DNA from 4 places in the Pseudodesulfovibrio cashew genome. Region 4 is predicted to be linked to each of the others. Evidence: predicted binding sites of a transcription regulator. Region 4 holds the regulator's gene; each other region holds the start of a gene.
What was found. The regulator sigma-54, encoded in region 4, starts transcription at its own class of promoters, with help from an activator protein. The targets are predictions, from matches to a motif close to CTGGCACGGNNNNTGCTT.

Region 1: the regulator sigma-54 is predicted to act here: its motif matches at 2,479-2,496, upstream of GM415_RS01390 (Flp family type IVb pilin).
Region 2: the regulator sigma-54 is predicted to act here: its motif matches at 1,078-1,095, upstream of GM415_RS02640 (PEP-CTERM sorting domain-containing protein).
Region 3: the regulator sigma-54 is predicted to act here: its motif matches at 3,250-3,267, upstream of GM415_RS17495 (UxaA family hydrolase).

The regions. Positions count from the first base shown of each region.
Region 1 covers NZ_CP046400.1:309,330-313,812, reverse strand. The annotation lists gene GM415_RS01405 (type II and III secretion system protein family protein) at 1-663, opposite strand, end outside; gene cpaB (Flp pilus assembly protein CpaB) at 673-1,497, opposite strand; gene GM415_RS01395 (A24 family peptidase) at 1,513-2,058, opposite strand; gene GM415_RS01390 (Flp family type IVb pilin) at 2,208-2,384, opposite strand; gene GM415_RS01385 (Flp family type IVb pilin) at 3,266-3,427, opposite strand; gene GM415_RS01380 (phosphatase PAP2 family protein) at 3,438-4,483, opposite strand, start outside.
Region 2 covers NZ_CP046400.1:601,963-606,445, reverse strand. The annotation lists gene GM415_RS02645 (PEP-CTERM sorting domain-containing protein) at 1-120, opposite strand, end outside; gene GM415_RS02640 (PEP-CTERM sorting domain-containing protein) at 335-1,057, opposite strand; gene dnaE (DNA polymerase III subunit alpha) at 1,180-4,483, opposite strand, start outside.
Region 3 covers NZ_CP046400.1:3,818,229-3,822,711, forward strand. The annotation lists gene GM415_RS17475 (tripartite tricarboxylate transporter permease) at 1-132, opposite strand, end outside; gene GM415_RS17480 (tripartite tricarboxylate transporter TctB family protein) at 143-604, opposite strand; gene GM415_RS17485 (tripartite tricarboxylate transporter substrate binding protein) at 727-1,680, opposite strand; gene GM415_RS17490 (UxaA family hydrolase) at 1,718-2,917, opposite strand; gene GM415_RS17495 (UxaA family hydrolase) at 2,914-3,213, opposite strand; gene GM415_RS17500 (alpha-hydroxy-acid oxidizing protein) at 3,481-4,483, opposite strand, start outside.
Region 4 covers NZ_CP046400.1:3,006,819-3,011,301, reverse strand. The annotation lists gene GM415_RS13690 (PTS sugar transporter subunit IIB) at 1-29, opposite strand, end outside; gene GM415_RS13685 (PTS sugar transporter subunit IIA) at 37-483, opposite strand; gene rapZ (RNase adapter RapZ) at 480-1,361, opposite strand; gene GM415_RS13675 (PTS sugar transporter subunit IIA) at 1,383-1,832, opposite strand; gene hpf (ribosome hibernation-promoting factor, HPF/YfiA family) at 1,835-2,374, opposite strand; gene rpoN (RNA polymerase factor sigma-54) at 2,406-3,812, opposite strand; gene lptB (LPS export ABC transporter ATP-binding protein) at 4,058-4,483, opposite strand, start outside.

The sequences.
Region 1 (4,483 bases), 1.2 Mb from region 4:
CGCGCCCAGGGCGGAGTCGGTCTGCCTGCCCAGGGAGGTCAGGTTGTTGAGGAAGGAATACATGGTGAAATTGGAGAAGGTGGCAGCGAGGTTGACGCCCATGCGCTTGGTCACGGTGCGGCTCATTTCGGCCACGCGGACTTCGAGCATGACCTGCTGGATGCCGTCCACGCGCAGGAGGTTGACGACCTTTTCCGGGGCCTCGGCCTCGGCCAGCGACAGGATGGAGGTCAGGTTGCCCGTGTTGGTCACGTAGCCGGACAGGGTGATGGATTCGCCGGAGGAGAGGACCTGGATGCCCTTTTCCTCGGGCAGGATCTCATGGATCATCCGCTTCAGGCGGGTGACGTCCGGGGTGATGACCAGGTCGTATACGCCGGAGACGGTCTTGCCTTCCCACAGGGTCAGGGTGGTGGTGCCCAGCTCCTGGCCGGTGATGTAGATCTGGGTTGGGGACAGGACCACGATGGATGCGGCGGCGGGTTGGGCCAGGGACACGCGGGTCACGGGCTTGTCCGTGCTCAGGATGGTGGACTTGTCCAGTACCAGGCGGATGACGCCGGGTGCTTCGGTGTTGAGGATGCTTACTCCAGCCGACGCCGTGCCCGGAGCCATAAGGGCCAGGACGAAGAGAGCGGCTATGAGATATTTATGTATGGTCATGGCCGTCTCCTAAAATTTCAGGGTTCTGGTGTCGCCGCCGGTGATGACTTCGACCTTGACCTGGTTGCGATTGGTGGCCTTGCGCGGCTTGGGCTTGGGCCGCAGGGCTGCCAGGGCCTTCTTGACGTTGACGCCGGTGGTCAGGATCTTGCTTTCGTCCTGCTCGTTGCGCAGGGCGAAGTTCAGGGTCCCCTGGGTGGAGGCCAGGGCCAGGCGTTCGCTTTCCTCGGGGCTCAGTTCCAGGGTGTAGACGTCCACGGAGGCGGTCTTGCCGTCCTTGTCGGGCGGGGAGAGTTCGGTGCCGGTGGCCAGGACCTTGATCCGTTCCAGGACCAGCTTGGTCACGGGCTTGTTGTCGTAGCCCTCGGGCAGGGTGACGATGACGTCGACACGGTCGCCGGGGCGGACGAAGCCGGCCAGGCCCATGACCATGTTGCCCTTGACGGACATGGCGCGCTTGCCTGGTTCGATCAGGGCGGAGACGCCGCCGCCCATGACGGACGGGTCGGCCAGCTTGGATTCGGTCACGGCCTCGTTGGCGGCCACGTCGGTGCTCAGGACACGGCCTTCAAGGGCTTCAACGTCCGGGAACGCGCCCGAAGGTCTGGAATCGGGGGTGAACCGCTTCACCTCGAGCATGTCCTCGACCAGCTTGGTTCCGCGCTTGATCTCGGCCTTGGCCACGACCACTTCCACAGTGGTGACGGCTTTTTCGGCCACGGCCTTGGGCTGCTTGGTCAGCTTGGATGTCCACATGAAGATCAGGACGCCTGCGGCCATTGCCAGCATCAGCGCCACGCCGATCTGAAGGAGTGCCTTGGTTGATTTGCTCATCTGGTTCCCCCTTGCCTAGCGGACCACGACCGAGCCGGTCTGGGTGAAATTCAGGATCAGGGCGCCCACGGTGCCCACGGCGATGGCTACGCCGTAGCAGAGCCTGGGAAGCGCCTGTTCGGTGTTGACCGGGGAGTAGTCGAACTTGTGGGTGGAGAGGAAGCGGAGGAAGGTTCCCCAGAGGTTGGCCATGACGGCCTTGAACTGGGCGAAGTTCATGAGAAGGACGGCGATGGCGTAGATGCCGCCGGCCAGGCAGGTGAAGAGGAATGCGGTGAAGGTGGCTTCCACGCCGAGCCATGCGCCGATTCCGGCCATGAGCTTGACGTCGCCCGCGCCCATCATACCCATGAGGAAGGGAACGATCATCAGGCCGAGCCCCAGGGCGAAGCCGCCCGCGCTCAGGGCGAGCCCGTCCAGGCCGCCGTGGACCGTGTGCGCGATCAGGCCGGTGAGCATGAGCGGAAAGGTCAGCCAGTTATGAATTTTCTGGCTCTTGAGGTCGGTGATGGTGGCGACCAGGAGCGCCGCTCCGAGCACGCCGGTGATGAGAATATTCATGTTCCCCCCGATGTGTGCCAGTTCCGGCCGCGTCATCCGTTTTCCCCTCGGATGACTGAACCGGGGCTGCGGGCTGCTTTCCCGCGGCCCCGGTTCGGCTGCTCTGGCTGCTTCCGTTAAACGGTAGTACCTTGATTTGACCTGACGGCTTAGGAAGCCATCGCGGCGCTCATCTTGGTGGAAATGGTAGAGAAGGTGGACGAAACGGTGCTTCCCAGGGTGGTCACAGCGGTGATAATCGCTGCGGCGATCAGGGCGGCGAGCAGGCCGTATTCAAGAGCGGTGGCGCCTTCTTCGTTACGAATGAGGTTCATGATTTTGGTCATTGTTTCTCTCCTAGGTTTTTTTCGGTTTGCCCGATCCGGGCTACTTTTGATGAAATTTGTTTTCGCGTTCTTCACATCAGCCACGCCCCGAATAAAGCAACCGGTGTGCCAGATGGCTGCAAAATGAAAATTTTTTTTATAACATGCTGATTTAAAACGTGAAAAAAAGTTTATAGGCGGATGCCTGCCTACCAGGGAGGTTGGCCTGGTTTTGTGTATCCACTATTAGTGGATCTCCTTTTGCGTGGAAGTATTCTACCTCGTCGAGAAAAAGCCGTTAAAACAGAAGGTTAATTCCATCTATTAATTGTGGAGTGGCTGCCTGAAAGTCTGGTTGAATGCCCCGAAGTTACGGAACAGAATGGGAGCGGATTGTTGAAAATCAAATGATTTCAAGAAGAACAAACACTGCCTCCTGGACGCTATAACATTGGTCCATGGGCTTCGTTATGGGGAGGGGGGCAATCCACCAGAACGGGAAAATGGGCTGCCCCCCTCTCCCACAGTCCTCAGGAGTCTGGCCATGCGGGCTGGCAATGGCAAAAGCAATTGCCCGAGAGGCTTGGGCCCGTGCTCCCTTTGGCGTGCCAGGGCTGGCCGGCATCTTCCATCGTTTCCGTGTACTCCAATTTCCTTTATGGGCCGCCTGGCACTGATACAGGCTGTCGTGTTTTTAACTGAATATGATCATCGTGGAGCCTGGGTATGGCTCAGGCCTGTATTCCCTCTCCTGCATAATACATGAATCCATAGCTCGAACCTCGGCGTGGTCCTTGAGCAGATGGCCCCGGGACAAGCTCGGGGGCGGTCTGGGGCAGGCCAAAACAAAAGGGCTTGCCGTGGCAGGCAAGCCCTTTTCGCGATCAAACAACCGCGCGGGGTTAAGGAGTTGTTGCGATGGTCGTGGCGATGGTTGAAAAGATGGTCTGGATCTGGAGGCCCAGGGTGGATACCACACCCATGATGGCCACGGCGATCAGGGCTCCGATCAAGCCGTACTCGAGTGCCGTCGCCCCTCTTTCCTCTTTCAGCAATCGTGTCATGTTGCCTCCGTTACAGGGTTGCGGAGAGGGTCTTCGGCTCGTTGCCGGACGCTCTTCCGGTGAACCATCCGCAAGCGTGCCAGATGGCGAGGGTCATTATCACGGATACATATCCGTCGACGGCATAATGCCAGCCCAGATGGACCGAGCCGAGCATTATGCAGCCGCAATAGGCGGTGAAGCCCCATCCTGCCACGCGTCCGATGCGCCACCCCAGCAGCGCCATGAGCGTGGCGATGGAAATGTGCATGCTCGGCATGGCCGAAATGCCCGAAACCACAGTGAGCGAACTCTGGGTGTAGCTTTGGTAAAGGGTGTCCTGAATGCTCAGCGCCCAGATGGGGTAGGTCTCGTTGGCGGTGCGCAGGTAGTCCATGAGCGGCGCGTACGGGTCGGCACCACTGGTTACGAGGCCGTAGAAGCAGGGCCCGGCAGAGGAGAGCAGGGTGGCCGCGACCGTGCCGACGATCACCCAGCAAAGCAGGAAGGAGGAGAGGAACTGCATGCGCAGGGCCGGATCCTTGCGTGAAAAAGCCTGCCAGTAGAAGACCATGACCACGAGGAAGAGCCAGATATTGTAGAGGAAGTTGATGGCGAAGGAGATCAGGGGATGGCCCAGCAGGGGCTGGAGCAGCCGCCACGGTTCCATGCCGAAATGAAGCGTTTTGTCCAGGTTGTGGAGAAAGGCGTCCAGGTGGAAGGGCACGACGAACGGGATCATCCGTTTGTAGTTCGAAAAGACCGCCATGAGCAGATAGAGACAGGCGATGGCGATGATGCCATGGAACAATCTGTCATAGCTGAGAAAATCGTTTTTCAGACTTTTGGCGACATGGGGCAGGAGCCGTTTTGGGCGGTCACGCCACTGGGTGCGCAGGCAGTGGAGGATCAGGAAGCAGACCAGGGTCAGGATCATGAGATAAATCCCCACTTGGCCGCCGACGGAGTAATCCACGAGGTGCTCCACCCCGAACATTTTGGCGAAAGGCCCGCAGAAAAGCGCGTAGACCGCGCTGAGCGCAGCCAGGAAACGGTGCCGCCAAAGGCTGTCCAGCA
Region 2 (4,483 bases), 1.5 Mb from region 4:
ATAAGTATGGGTGAGGCCCGGATCCGTTGCAGGAGGCAGGGTGAATGCCTTAGCGTTATTGGGGCGGGCAACGAGGAATATGCTGGCAATAAAAAGAATGGCTATGATTGCTCTCTTCATGGTGGCTTCCTTTTGTAAAAATGTGAGAAGCTATGTTAAGAAGAGTAAGCAAAAATCAAGCCGAAAGATAACACCTTAATTTTACATAAAAAGGGAAATGACCGCGGCGGGAAATGTGTGAGGTTTTCCGACAAACGAAAAAAACTTTACAATTGCAACTATCTATCGCTGCTATAGATAAAATCACTATGAGCAGAACTCCGCGTCAGGAATGCTAGCGGCGTCTTCTACGAGCCAATGGCAGGAGTGCCAACCCAACGCCCAGAAGGAGCCAGGTAGAAGGTTCGGGGGTCGGGAGCGGCGGGTCGTAACCCTTGACCCAAGCGCTGCCTTCAGAGTTCGCCTCGGCGCCGTCTTCCGAGATGTCGATACCCTGAATGTGAGCCACGGAAATGAACTCTTCATCCTTGGCATCAATGAGGAAATGGAAATCCTCGGAGGTCAGGTCGTCAATGCCGGTTATCCAGATCTGGCAGATGAGACCGGCGTCGAAACGGTCACTGTCGCCGTTCAGGAACGGGACATTGATTTCCAGCGGGATGGCGGCACCCGTGGTGGTGAAGCCGTCCGCGTCAGTCCAATCGACGTTCTTTTTGACGTTGGGCTCCACGCCGGAGATATAGGTAAAGACCAGATCTTCGACGTTCTTGTCCGGATTGAAGGTGAAATACCAGTCGGAAACGAACTCTTCAGCCACCAGATTGTCCGTGAAAAGCGTCAGGAGCACCCCGGAGCTGAAGTTGAAGTCCCCGTTATAGAAGATGTTTTCTCCCGCGTCTTCGAACAGGGCCTTAAGCCACGGGGCATCGCCGCCGGGAGTATCGCCTGTATAGACTTCGTTGTATTCGATATAAATATAGGCGAACGCCGGTGAATGGAGGGCCATTACCAGCAACGCGGACAGACAGATATGGAGCAGTATGGTTGATTTATGCATAGCGAACCTCTGCCAGTGAATAGCAAAATCTATTCCAGGCAAAAAGTTCATTGATTCTAGATCAATAGAAAAATACAGACGGCTGGATGTAAAGTCTTCCGACGGTCTTTCTGTAAAATATTCTATTTTGGGGCGGCCAAGTGGCGCAGGGCGTCTCCGTTTTGCCACTTTTCCACGTCTTTCCAGAACTCCCGGCTGGGAATGACCTGCCAGCCGTTGCCCAGTTTGAGGTTGACCACCGATTCCCTGGTGATCACGCCGAGGTTCACGGCAGTGGTGCCGGGGTAGCGCTTGAGGATGACCTTGAGCGCATCAAGGTGCTCGTCTGTGGCGTGTTTTTCGCCAATCCACAGGGGGACCGGCTTGTCCGACCCGTGGGCCGCGTCGGCCAGGAACAGGACTTTTTCCGCCAGGATCTTGGCCGTCTTGGGTGCTTCCTCCTGGCCCGGCTCCTCTCGCAGGTCAATGCGTCCCTGCACGAACAACGGGCGATCCGCCTCGACCTTCTCCCGGGCCTCCTCCCAGACGTTGGGCAGCATGGTGATCTCGCCCGAGGTCGTCAGGTCCTCTGCAGTGCAGAAGGCCATGGGGTCGCCCTTTCTGGTCAGAATTTGCTTGAAGTCCGGGATGATTACGGCCACGCGGACCTCGGTGCCGTTGGGTATGGACTTGCACTCGTCCAGGGTGGAGGTGCGCAGCCGTGCCATGTCCTGGCGGTAGGCCAGCAGGGGGTGCCCGGACAGGAAGAAGCCGAGGACCTCCTTCTCCAACTGGAGCTTTTCCTTGTCGTCATACTCTTCGCAGGAGGAGCAGGTGGGCGTGATCGCCTCGGACTTGCTCCCGCCGTCGCCGCCGAGCATGTCCAGCATGTTGAGCATGCCGGACTCCTTTTCCTTGGCCTTTTTCTGGCCTAGGGCCACCGCTTTTTCCAGGTCCTCCATCAGGGCTGCGCGTGGGCAGTCGAAGCAGTCAAGGGCTCCGGCCTTGATCAGCGATTCGAGCACGCGCTTGGTCACCCGCCTGAGGTTGACACGCTCGCAGAAGTCGAAAATATCCTTGAAGGTGCCGCCCTCGTTGCGCTCGACCACGATCTCGTTGATGGCCTCTTCGCCCACGTTCTTGATGGCGGCCATGGCGAAGAGGATTTCGCCCTCCCGCACCGAGAAACGCGCCATGCCCGCGTTGATGTTCGGCTGCCGGACCGCGATGTCCATGTCGCGGCAGGCGTTGATGTACATGATGATCTTCTCGGTGTTGTTCATTTCCGAGGACATCAGGGCGGCCATGAACTCCACCGGGAAGTGGGCCTTGAGGTAGGCGGTGTGGTAGGAGATGAGCGCATAGGCGGCCGAGTGCGACTTGTTGAAGCCGTATGCCGCGAACTTCTCCATGGTGTCGAAGATTTCGTTGGCGGTCTTCTCGGGGATCTTGTTTTCCCGTGCGCCCTCGAGGAACCGGGAGCGCTGCTTGGCCATCTCCTCGGCGATCTTCTTACCCATGGCGCGGCGGAGCAGGTCGCCCTCGCCCAGGGAGTAGTTGGCGATGGTCATGGCCGTTGCCATGACCTGCTCCTGATAGACCATGACGCCGTAGGTGGGCTTGAGGGTGTCCTCCAGCGAGGGGTGCGGGTAGGTCACGTCGATGTCGCCGTGCTTGCGCATGATGAACTCGTCCACCATGCTTACGCCGTGGGCGCCGATCATGCCCAGGGGGCCCGGACGGTAGAGGGCGAGCATGGCCACGATGTCCTCGAAGCAGTCCGGGCGGAGCATGCGGAGATACTTGCGCATGCCCGAGGACTCGACCTGGAACACGCCGTCGGTGTCGCCCTTGGCGAAGATGGCGAAGGTGTCCGGGTCGTCCAGGTGGAGGGTGTCCAGGTTCGGGGCGTCCTTGCCCTGCTCGCGGATGATGTCCAGGCAGTCCTCGATGACCGTCATGGTTCGCAGCCCCAGGAAGTCGAACTTGATCAGTCCGACCTTTTCGACCTTCTTCATGTCGAACTGGGTGACGATTTCCTCTTTTTTGCCCTTGTAGAGCGGCAGATACTCGGTCATGGGCTTGTCCGAGATGACGACGCCCGCCGCGTGGGTGGAGGCGTGGCGGCAGAGCCCCTCCAGCCTCGTTGAAATATCGATGAGCTTTTCGACCTTGGGGTCGGTGGCGACCATGTCGCCCAGCTCGACCACGCCCTTGACCGCGTTGGGCACGTTGATCTTGGCCTTCTCCACGCCCAGCAGCTTGGCCATGACCCCAGGGTCGTCCGGGATGAGCTTGGCGATGCGGTCTGTCTCGCCGAAGGTCATGCCCAGGGCGCGGCCCACGTCCTTGATGACCGCCTTGGTCTTCATGGTCCCGAAGGTGGTGATCTGCGCTACCCGGTCGTGGCCGTACTTCTGGGCGCAGTACTTGACCACCTCCAGCCGCCGCCGTTCGCAGAAGTCCACGTCGATATCCGGCATGGACACGCGCTCCACGTTGAGGAAGCGCTCGAAGAGCAGGTCGTAGGGGATGGGGTCGAGGTTGGTGATCTTGAGGGACCAGGCCACGATGGAACCTGCCGCCGAGCCGCGGCCCGGACCCACCGGGATGCGGTTGTCCTTGGCCCAGTTGATGAAGTCCTGGACGATGAGGAAGTAGGCCGGGAAGCCCATCTCGGTGATGACGCCCAGTTCGTAGTCCAGGCGGTCCCAGTATTTCTGCTCGTCCACCTCGTAGGTGATGGTCTCCAGCCGCTTCTTGAGGCCCGCGCGGCAGAGCTTGATGAACTCCTCGTCCAGGTTGGAGACGTCGGCGGAGAGCTCATACTCGGGGAAATAGTAGTTGCCGAGCTCGATCTCCAGGTTGCACCGCTCGGCGATGCGCTGGGTGTTGGCGATGGCCTCGGGCACGTGGGCGAAGGCCTGCTCCATCTCCTCGGGAGTCTTGAAATAGAGTTCCCTGGTGTCCATGCGGAACCGTTTTTCCGCGTCCACCGTGGTCTGGGTCTGGATGCAGAGCAGGGTGTCGTGTGCCTCGTAGTCCTCGGCGGTCAGGTAGTGGCAGTCGTTGGTGGCCACCAGGGGCAGGCCGGTCTTTTCCGCGCACTGGATGAGCAGATCGTTCAGGCGCGTCTGCTTGCCGATGCCGTTGTCCTGAAGCTCCAGGTAGAAGTTGCCGGGGAAGATGGCCTCGTACTCCCTGGCCATGGCCACGCCTTCGTCCAGCCCTTCGTTCATCAGCTTGCGCGGCACCTCGCCCGCCAGGCAGGCGGACAGGGCGATGAGCCCCTCCGAGTGCTTCTTCAGCTCGTTCTTGCAGGTGCGCGGCTTGTAGTAGAAGCCGTCCAGGTAGCCGCCGGACACGATCTTGATCAGGTTCTTGTAGCCGCGCTGGTTCTTGGCCAGAAGCACCAGGTGATAGCCGCCGGGCTTGTTCTTTTTGAGA
Region 3 (4,483 bases), 810 kb from region 4:
AAGCAGGGCGACGGCCATGGTGCTGGTCAGGCCCGGCATGGAGCCGACGACCAGACCGCCGAAGACGCCCAGAAACATAAGCATGATGTTGAACGGCGTGACCACCGCGAGCATGTGTGTGTAATCAAACATAATGGGCACCTTAGGGAAGGAAAAGCTTGAGAAGCGTGGCAAAAATGTATTGCAGCGCAAGCGTGACGGCCACGGACGTGATGCCGTAGGTGATCAGCTTCTTAGGCGTGCGCGGTCCAAGCAGACACATGGCCAGGAAAAGGAAGGGGATGGTGGCGAACACATAGCTGATGATCGGCAGCAGGAACAGATAGAGCAGCGTAAGCCCCACCAGGAGCCAGCGCAGGACCATGGTGTTGGCGTCGAACTTCGCAACGGCCTTGCACCAGTTCTTTTTGCCGGTGAAATCAACGCTCTGATACATCAGGACCAGGGAAAGGACGCCCAGGCTGTAGATCAGGATCTTGGGGAAAAACACCGGCCCCAGCGCGTAGATCATGGCCGTGTTGATATTGCCGGTTTGGATGTACAGGGCGATGCTGAGACCGAACAGGACAACACCCATGAACAGATCGCCGGTTTTGACTCGCATTAGTCCACTCCTCTGACTGTCAGCAAGAAGTTGACCGATTCTCGATGATCGGCAGTGATCTCCAGTCCCCTTCCCCGGGGCCGGCAGGCCGGCCCCGAGAGGAAGGAGAGGTTGGAGAGGCTTTACTTAACCAGGCCGTTTTCCTTGGCCAGGTCGGTGTACAGGTCGGACTCGGCCTGCCACAGGGAACGGGTTTCCTCGGGGGTCTTGAAGAAGGGCACCAGGCACTGCTCCCTGAGCGCGCTGATGGTTCCCTCGTCCGAAAGGGCCTTCTTGAAGGCGTCGCTCAGAATCATGATGTTCTCTTTGGGCGTGCCCTTGGGCGCGAAGATGGAATACAGGAAGTCGTAGGACGCGTCGACGCCGATCTCCTTGAGGGTCGGGACGTCGGGAGCGAACGGAGAACGCTCGGTGTTGACCATGGCCAGGACACGCAGGTCGCCGGACTTCAGGTACGGCTTGACCGAGGCAAAGCCGACGGTGGTGATGTCGCTGTTGTTGCCCAGCAGGGACACGATGCGGCCCTTGTCGCCGTTGGCCGGGATGAACATGGCCTTCAATCCGCCGTAGGCGTGGCTGATGTTCAGGAAGGTGAAGTGGGAAACGGCGTTGAGCGCCAGGGCCCAGCGGTACTTGCCCGGATTGGCCTTGACGGCCTCGAGGGCCTCCTTGGCGGTCTTGAACGGGCTGTCGCCGCGCACGATCAGGGCGGTGCTGCCCTTGGCCGCGATGCCGACGGGCTCGAAATCGTTCCAGCGGAACTTGGCCTTGGTCACCATGGGGGCGACGGTCAGGTTGCCGGGGTGCTCCCAGAGCACGGTGTAGCCGTCCGGGCGGGCCTTGCTGACATGGAGCGCGCCGTTCAGACCGGCGGCGCCGTCGATGTTCGTGACCACCAGGGGCTCGGGCAGGAGCTCCTTCATATGGTCACTGATGATCCTGGCGGAAATGTCGCTGCCTCCGCCCGGCTTCCAGGGCACCACGATCTGGACCGCTTTCTCGGGGAACTCGGCATAGGCAGGGGCGACGGCCGCCACGAGCAGTGCCAAAACGCACATAATCAAAACTTTACGCATTACATACCTCCTAAACTGTTAAGCGCAACTGTTATCCCTAGAGGCCGGGCCCCCGGAGATACACCTCCACATTGTCTCGAATGTCCAACGTCTCACCCTTGGTCAACCGGCCCGAGGCGAATGCCAGGACCTCGTCGACAAGGCGGCCGCCCGCGTCGGCAATGGGCTCCTTCTCGGTGATCACCGTACCGGAGTTGAAGTCCATCTCGCGCCAGCCCTTGTCCCAGGTGCGCGGGTTGCCGGTCATGTACAGGGTCGGCGTGATGAGCCCGGTGTTTACCGTGGGCATCATGGCGTCGTCCGGGAACCAGCCGCCTCCCACCTGGAAGATGTTCAGCACCGAGCCCGCGGCCGCGAAGCCGAGAAAGAGCGCGGTGGAGGACATCCACGAATCCATGTAGTACAGGCCGCGTCCCTCGGGGATTTCGCCGTACTGGGTGCAGCCCTGGATCGGCCGGGTGCCGGACTTGACGATGGCTCCAAGAGACTTTTCCTCCAGAGTCGTCAGGCCCGCCTGAATGTTGGCCGGAATGGGGTTGATGGTCCGGATGTCCTCTCCGGTGGAGCGGGCTTCCTCTTCCACCCTTTCCACGGCGCGCAGGAACTTGTCCCGTTCGCCCTCGTCGGTGAACCGCTTGGCCACGATGTGCTCGGCGCCGATGACCTCTGTGGTCTCGGCGAACATGGCGCGGCCGCCGTTGTCCACCAGGGTGTCGAAGAGATGGCCGACCACCGGGTTGCCGGACATGCCCGAAGTGGCGTCGGAATACCCGCACTTCACGGCCATGTTCAGCGCGCCGAAGTCCACCTCGGTGCGCGGCGTTTCACTGGCCTTCTGCACCAGGTTCCGGCACTTGCGCACGGCCAGGCCCAGGGCATCCTGGAATCCGCCGCAGTCCTTCATGAACACCGTTTCCATGGGCTTGCCGCTCTTGGCGATCTCACCCACGAAGGCGTCATAGGAAAACTCGGGATATCCGGCGTCCGGCTTGTTGCCCACGATGAGCACTGCGCCGACGTTGGCATTTTTGGCCAGACCTATCATGGTCCGGGCGATGGTCTTGCGATCGTCGCCGTCACGGCCGTTCTCATTGGGCTGGATGAACAGCCGGGTACCGCTGACGAGCTTGGACACCATGGCGGCCAGGGTGGCTGCGCCGCGTCCGTTGGCCATTACCAGCGTGTGATTGCGGATGCCGGTTGAACCGTCCGGCCTGACGTATCCGAGAAACTTCATGCCTGTCCTCCAGGAATATCGCCGCGTCCCCGCTTTCCTTCGACGTTATGGATGTGGACGCACTCGCCCGCCTTGATATCCACGGCGGCGCGACCGACGACTTCCTTGTACTTGATGATATCGCCGCCAGCGGGGATGTCCTGAACGGCGGCCTTGAAACCGAAGGGGATTTCGTCCTGGGCGGTAATGACATGCTGTGCACCGTCCACGGTGTAGGAGACTTCATCGCCGCCAACGATATCCTCGATGGCGTTTCCGACGTTGTCCTTTGAACTCATGACAATAAGAGCTTTCATTAGCATCCTCCGAGATGTCAGTATTGCTGCCCGGAAGAGCAAGAGCCTTGCCAAGATTTCAATTTAATGAATAACATCTTGTTTTAACTTATTTTATTATCAAATTGGTATATCAAAGAGCGGCAGGCGAAAGGGCTGAAACGTTTCAAACATTTCAACATGAAATGCAAAATGAAACAGTCAACATGCAAAATGAAATAACAAAAGCCCGAGACACCGCCGTCCTGAAACGGCAGCGGCTCGGGCCCAAAACGATACGGTCTCCCATCAGCCGTTCAAGCCATGAATGATCGAGGGGGAAACGTCACGCACATCAGGCGTTCCTGTCATGACCATGGCCTGGCGCAACTGATCCCCCAGGGTCTCGAAATAGCGGGCCACCCCTTCCCGGCCGCCGCCCACGGCAGCCACGGACACGGGCCGTCCGATGAGGACGCAGTCCGCGCCCAGCGCAAGCATCTTCAGGATGTCCCCGCCGTCACGCACCCCGCCGTCAGCCAGGACCGGGATGCGTCCGCCCACTGCGGCGACGACCTCGGGCAGGACTGTCGCGGTCCCCGGGGTATGGTCCAATGCGCGCCCCCCGTGGTTGGACACGACCACGGCGTCCGCACCGGCCTCCACGGCCAGGGAGGCGTCCCGGGGAGACATCAACCCCTTGAGAATGAACGCAATGCCCCAGGCATGCACCTTGCCTATGATGTCCGCCAACTGCTGTGAGGTCCGGGGGGCCACGGGACGGCCACGGCGGCGCAGGGTCAGCAGCCCGGCGGCGTCGATGTCCATGCCGATGGCCTTGCAACCGGTGTCGCGGGCCTTTTCCAGCTTCTCATCCAGTTCGGCCCCTTCCCACGGCTTGATGAAAGGAATGCCGCAGCCATGATGCAGAGTCAGCGCGGCCAGCCCGGCCTCATGGATAACCGGGGGGACGCCGTCGCCGGTACAGCCGACGATGCCCGCGTCCAGGCAGCCGCCCACCACCGATAGGTTGTAGTCTTCCTCGCTGACCCCAAGGTCCATGTTGACGGCCACACCGCCGATGGGCGCGGCCAGCACAGGAAGCGCCAGCTCATACCCCAGCAGGGTAATGGCCGTCTTCGGTTCGGTGATGTCATGAACCAGCCGCATGTTCAGGTGCAGGCTTGCCAGTGCGGAAACATTGTTCTTGAAGGAAGCTCCCGTTCCCAATCCACCCATGCCGGGAATTTCACCGGCACAGACTCTGCCGTCGCAGACTTTGCAGACCCGGCAGAACTTCTTCATCTTTTGG
Region 4 (4,483 bases):
AGCCGGTTGTCTATACGCACGAGTGTCATGGGTCTGCTATTTTCTGGTTTTTTTCCGCAACATGGCACCCGCAACCTTGATGCCCTGCACACCTGCGGATTTGGCGTTTTCCGCCAGTGCGTCCAGGTTCATGGCGCGGGCTTGCAAGGTCGCCACGAGCATGGGCAGGTTGACGCCGGTGATCACTTCAAGGTTCTCATCGTCCATCAGGGAAAGCGACATGGTCGTTGGAGAGCCTCCGAAGAGATCGGTCAAAACCATCACTCCCCTTCCCTTTTCCACGGACCGGATGGCCTTCTGGATGGCTTCCATGGTTTCGTCCACGCCGAGTTCCACATCAACCCCTATGGCCAGGCAATCATCCTGAGGGCCGAGCACCATCTCGGCGGCCAGGAGCAAAGCCTGACCGAAATTGCCGTGGGTAACCACCACCACGCCGACCTGCGGCTTGTTTTTCTTCCGGTCCTTGTCGGGCATACTCATCCCAATTCCATGTGTCTGTGTTCAATGGTGACTGCATACCCTTTTTCCCGGAGGGTCGCCAGCACCGATTCGGCGACCGAGACCGAGCGGTGCCTGCCGCCCGTGCAACCGAGGGCCAGGGTGATGCGATACCGCCCCTCGTCCGCATACAGGGGCAACATGTATAAAATAAATTCCAGAAATTTCTTGTTGAATCCCGCGCCGACATCACTGCCCAGGACATAATCCTGAATGGCCTTGTCCTGACCTGAGAGTGGACGCAGTTCTTTTTCGAAATAGGGATTGGGCAGGAAACGCAGATCGAAAACAAAGTCCGCCTCGGTGGGGACACCATATTTGAACCCGAAGGTGATGATGTGCACGCGCATCCCCTTCCCGAGCTCCTTGATGGCCGTCCACTTTTCCTGAATTACCCGGCGCAGGTCGTGCACGGAGTATTGGGTTGTATCCAACACCAAGTCCGCATTTCTGCGGATGGGCTCCAGGAGTCCCCGTTCCTTTTCCAAGGCCTGCTCAAGGCCAAGGGACTGACTTTCCAGCGGATGCAGTCGACGCGTGGTTGCGTAACGGCGCACCAATTCAGTCTGCTTGGTTTCGAGGAAGATTACCTGGGGGCTGACGCCAATCTCGGCCAGTTGCTCAAGAGCCGCGTTCCAGCAATCGGTGAATTCCATCTGGCGCATGTCCATGCCCAGGACGAGCCCACGATATTTGGAATCCTGATTGAAAATAAGCTCAGCAATTTTGGCGGCCATACCAGCCGGCAAGCCGTCGATGCAAAAGAAACCGAGATCCTCAAAGACCTTGAGGGCGGTACTTTTTCCGGAACCGGAAAGACCGGTAACCACAACAACGGGGAAATTGCGTGCAGAACTCAACAGATCGCTTCCTTCATCGGATTAAACGTCCTGAAGCAGGTTCCACAACTCGTCCCGCCCTTCGGCTTCCAGAAAACGCTTGCGGAAGGCCTCATCTTTGAGCACACGGGAAATCTGCGCCAGAATGCGCAGATGAAGCCCGGCCATCTGTTCCGGGGCCAAAACAAGAAAGAAGATGAAACACGGCCTGTGGTCCAGGGCCTCGAAGTCGACGCCCTCGGGACTCCGGCCCGCCACCACGATGACCTTCTCGAGGTTTTCCAATTTGCCGTGGGGGATGGCGATGCCGTCGCCGATGCCGGTCGTACCGAGCCGCTCCCGATCAAGAAGGACACGGACCGCATGGTCCGTGTCCACTTCGGGTTCGGTTTTGCCCACAGGGGCTATGAGTTCCATCAGTACCCCCGACTTGGAATCGGAGGTGAGGTTGGGAAGGATGAGATCCTTCACCAGGTAGTCACCGAGTTTCATAATTAGTGTCCAGGATCGATCAGGCCGTAGTCGCCGTTCTTCCGCTTATAGATTACGTTGACACCCTCGGTCTCCGCATTGAGGAAAACGAGGAATTCATTATCGAGTGAATTGAGCTGTTCCGCCGCCTCGTCCACGGACATGGGCTTGGCCTCGTAAGAGTCGGTGCCCACAATGGTCGGGCCGGAAACGCCGGCTGTCTCCTCGAAAGAGAGGAAGTTCATCATCACCTTGTTGCCCCGCGCCTGCCGGGGGCGATCCTTCATCTTTTCGCGCATCCTTCGCAGTTGCGCCTCGAGCTTGTCGAGCACCATGTCGATGGTGGAATACATGTCTTCGGAGTCTTCATATGCCGATATATGGATTGCGTCCGCGTTGAGAATGACATCTGCCTTATGGCGGAACTTGTCGACCAGCAGGTTCACCTGAAGATCGGCCTCGGAGTCGGAAACGAACTTGGCCACCTTTTCAAAACGCTTCTGCGCATAACCCTTGAGATGATCAGACGGGTCGAAGTTCTTGAAAGTGAAGCTTATGTTCATACTCTACCTCCTGGTTATAAGTCCAACAAGATCAGAAGTATTGCTTGCGCTTTGAAGATGAGGCGATACCCATTGCAGAACGATACTTGGCGACGGTGCGCCGGGCGATGTTAACATCCAGCTTCTCCTTCAGTATCTCGCCGATTTTTTCATCGCTCAGTGGTTTCTTCGCATCTTCCTCGGCGATCATCTGCTTGATGAGCGCCTTGACGCTTTCCGAACCCACCTGGGAACCGTCATTCAAATCCAGCGCACTGTTGAAGAAGAACTTCAACTCGAAAATACCGTGCGGCGTGGACACATACTTGCTTGTGGTAATGCGGCTCACCGTGGACTCGTGCATCTCGATATCTTCGGCAACCTCCTTAAGTATCAATGGTCTGAGCTTGGTTACGCCCTCTTCAAAGAACTCCCGTTGAAAACGGACAATACTCTCAACTACTTTATACAAGGTTCTTTGGCGTTGGTACAGACTTTTCATCAACCATGCGGCAGAACGCATCTTTTCCTGAAAATAGTCCTTTTCCTTGTCTTTGGCGCCTTTCATGGAATCCATGTAAAAAGAATTCATCTGCAAGCGAGGCAGACCATCCTCGTTGAGAATGATCACGAACTCGTCGCCGTACTTGTAGACGAAGACGTCAGGGCTGACGTAATGCGGCTCGGTGGAAGAAAAATTGGTGCCCGGCATGGGATCCAAGGTCTGGAGGAGATCAAGGTATTCCTTGAGTTCTTCCATGGAAATCTTGAACTTTCGCGCCAGGGGCTTGTAACGGTTCTTTTCCAGGTCCTCAAGGTGATCCCTGACCAGCGACTCGAGAATGGGGTCATCGTAACCGAGTACCTCCATCTGGACGAGCAGACACTCCTGAGGAGTACGCGCGCCCACACCAACGGGATCGAGACGCTTGATCCGCTCGATCACGGAATCGATCTCCTCCTCAGTGGCCGAAACCATGGACATGATCTCTTCGTTGGAGGCCTGGAGGTACCCGTTGTGGTCCACATTGCCGATAACGGTTTCACCGATGGCCACTTCCCGTTCGGTAAAATTGGAAAGCCGCATCTGCCAGTTGAGATGCCCTTCAAGTGAGGGCTTGGATGCCAGCCGAGCCTCAAAGGAAAGCCCCTCTTCCGGCACCTCGGAGTCACGAGCCATGGCCTGCTTGGAGGTACTGGAGAACTCGCCCAGGTAATTTTCCCAGTCGGCTGTGCGTACAAGCTCTTCCTCGGCCTGGGATTCGGTCAGGGTTTCCTTCTCCCGAATCTCGGTCTCGGTCTCGGTCTCATCGAGAAATGGATTCTCCATGAGTTCCTGCTGCACCGTTTCCAGAAGCTCAAGACGGGAAAGCTGCAGCAGTTTGATGGCCTGCTGCAACTGGGGCGTCATGACCAGCTGCTGAGAAAGCTTGAGTTGTTGCCTGAGTTCAAGGCCCATAGTTATCAGGCCTCATCCGCGGCAAACGCGCATATATACAATTCTATCTGCAAAATACTTTTTCCATCATTGAAGTTGGATTTCTTGAGATAAACTATGCCACATTGAGAGGAATGTTGCAAGAACATCCTGCTAACTCGTTGTGAGTATTGAATTAAAAGTGGAAGATATGGCACATGAAAGAATTGTACCAACCTTTCATGACGGTGTAAATCACCAAAGGTAAAAAAGGTGCCGAAAAGGCGTTACAGGCGGAAGTCTTCGCCAAGATAGATCTGACGAGCGCGGCTATCCTGCACGATCTCTGCAGGCGTCCCCTCAAGGATGACGGTCCCCTCGTACACAAGATACGCACGGTCACAAATATTGAGTGTTTCCCGAACGTTGTGGTCGGAAATAAGAATGCCGATGCCCATGGATTTGAGCACGGAAATGATCTCCTGAATATCGATGACGGCGATGGGATCAATCCCGGCAAAAGGTTCGTCCAGGAGAATGAACTGAGGGTCCATTATCAAAGCCCTGGCGATTTCCAGTCTGCGGCGCTCTCCGCCCGAGAGGAACATTGCCGCCTGGTCCGCCAGCTTGGTAATGGTGAACATCTCCATGAGTTCCTCGGCCCGGCGCTTCTGGGCCGCGGTATTGAGGGACGTCTGCTCGAGAATGATCTC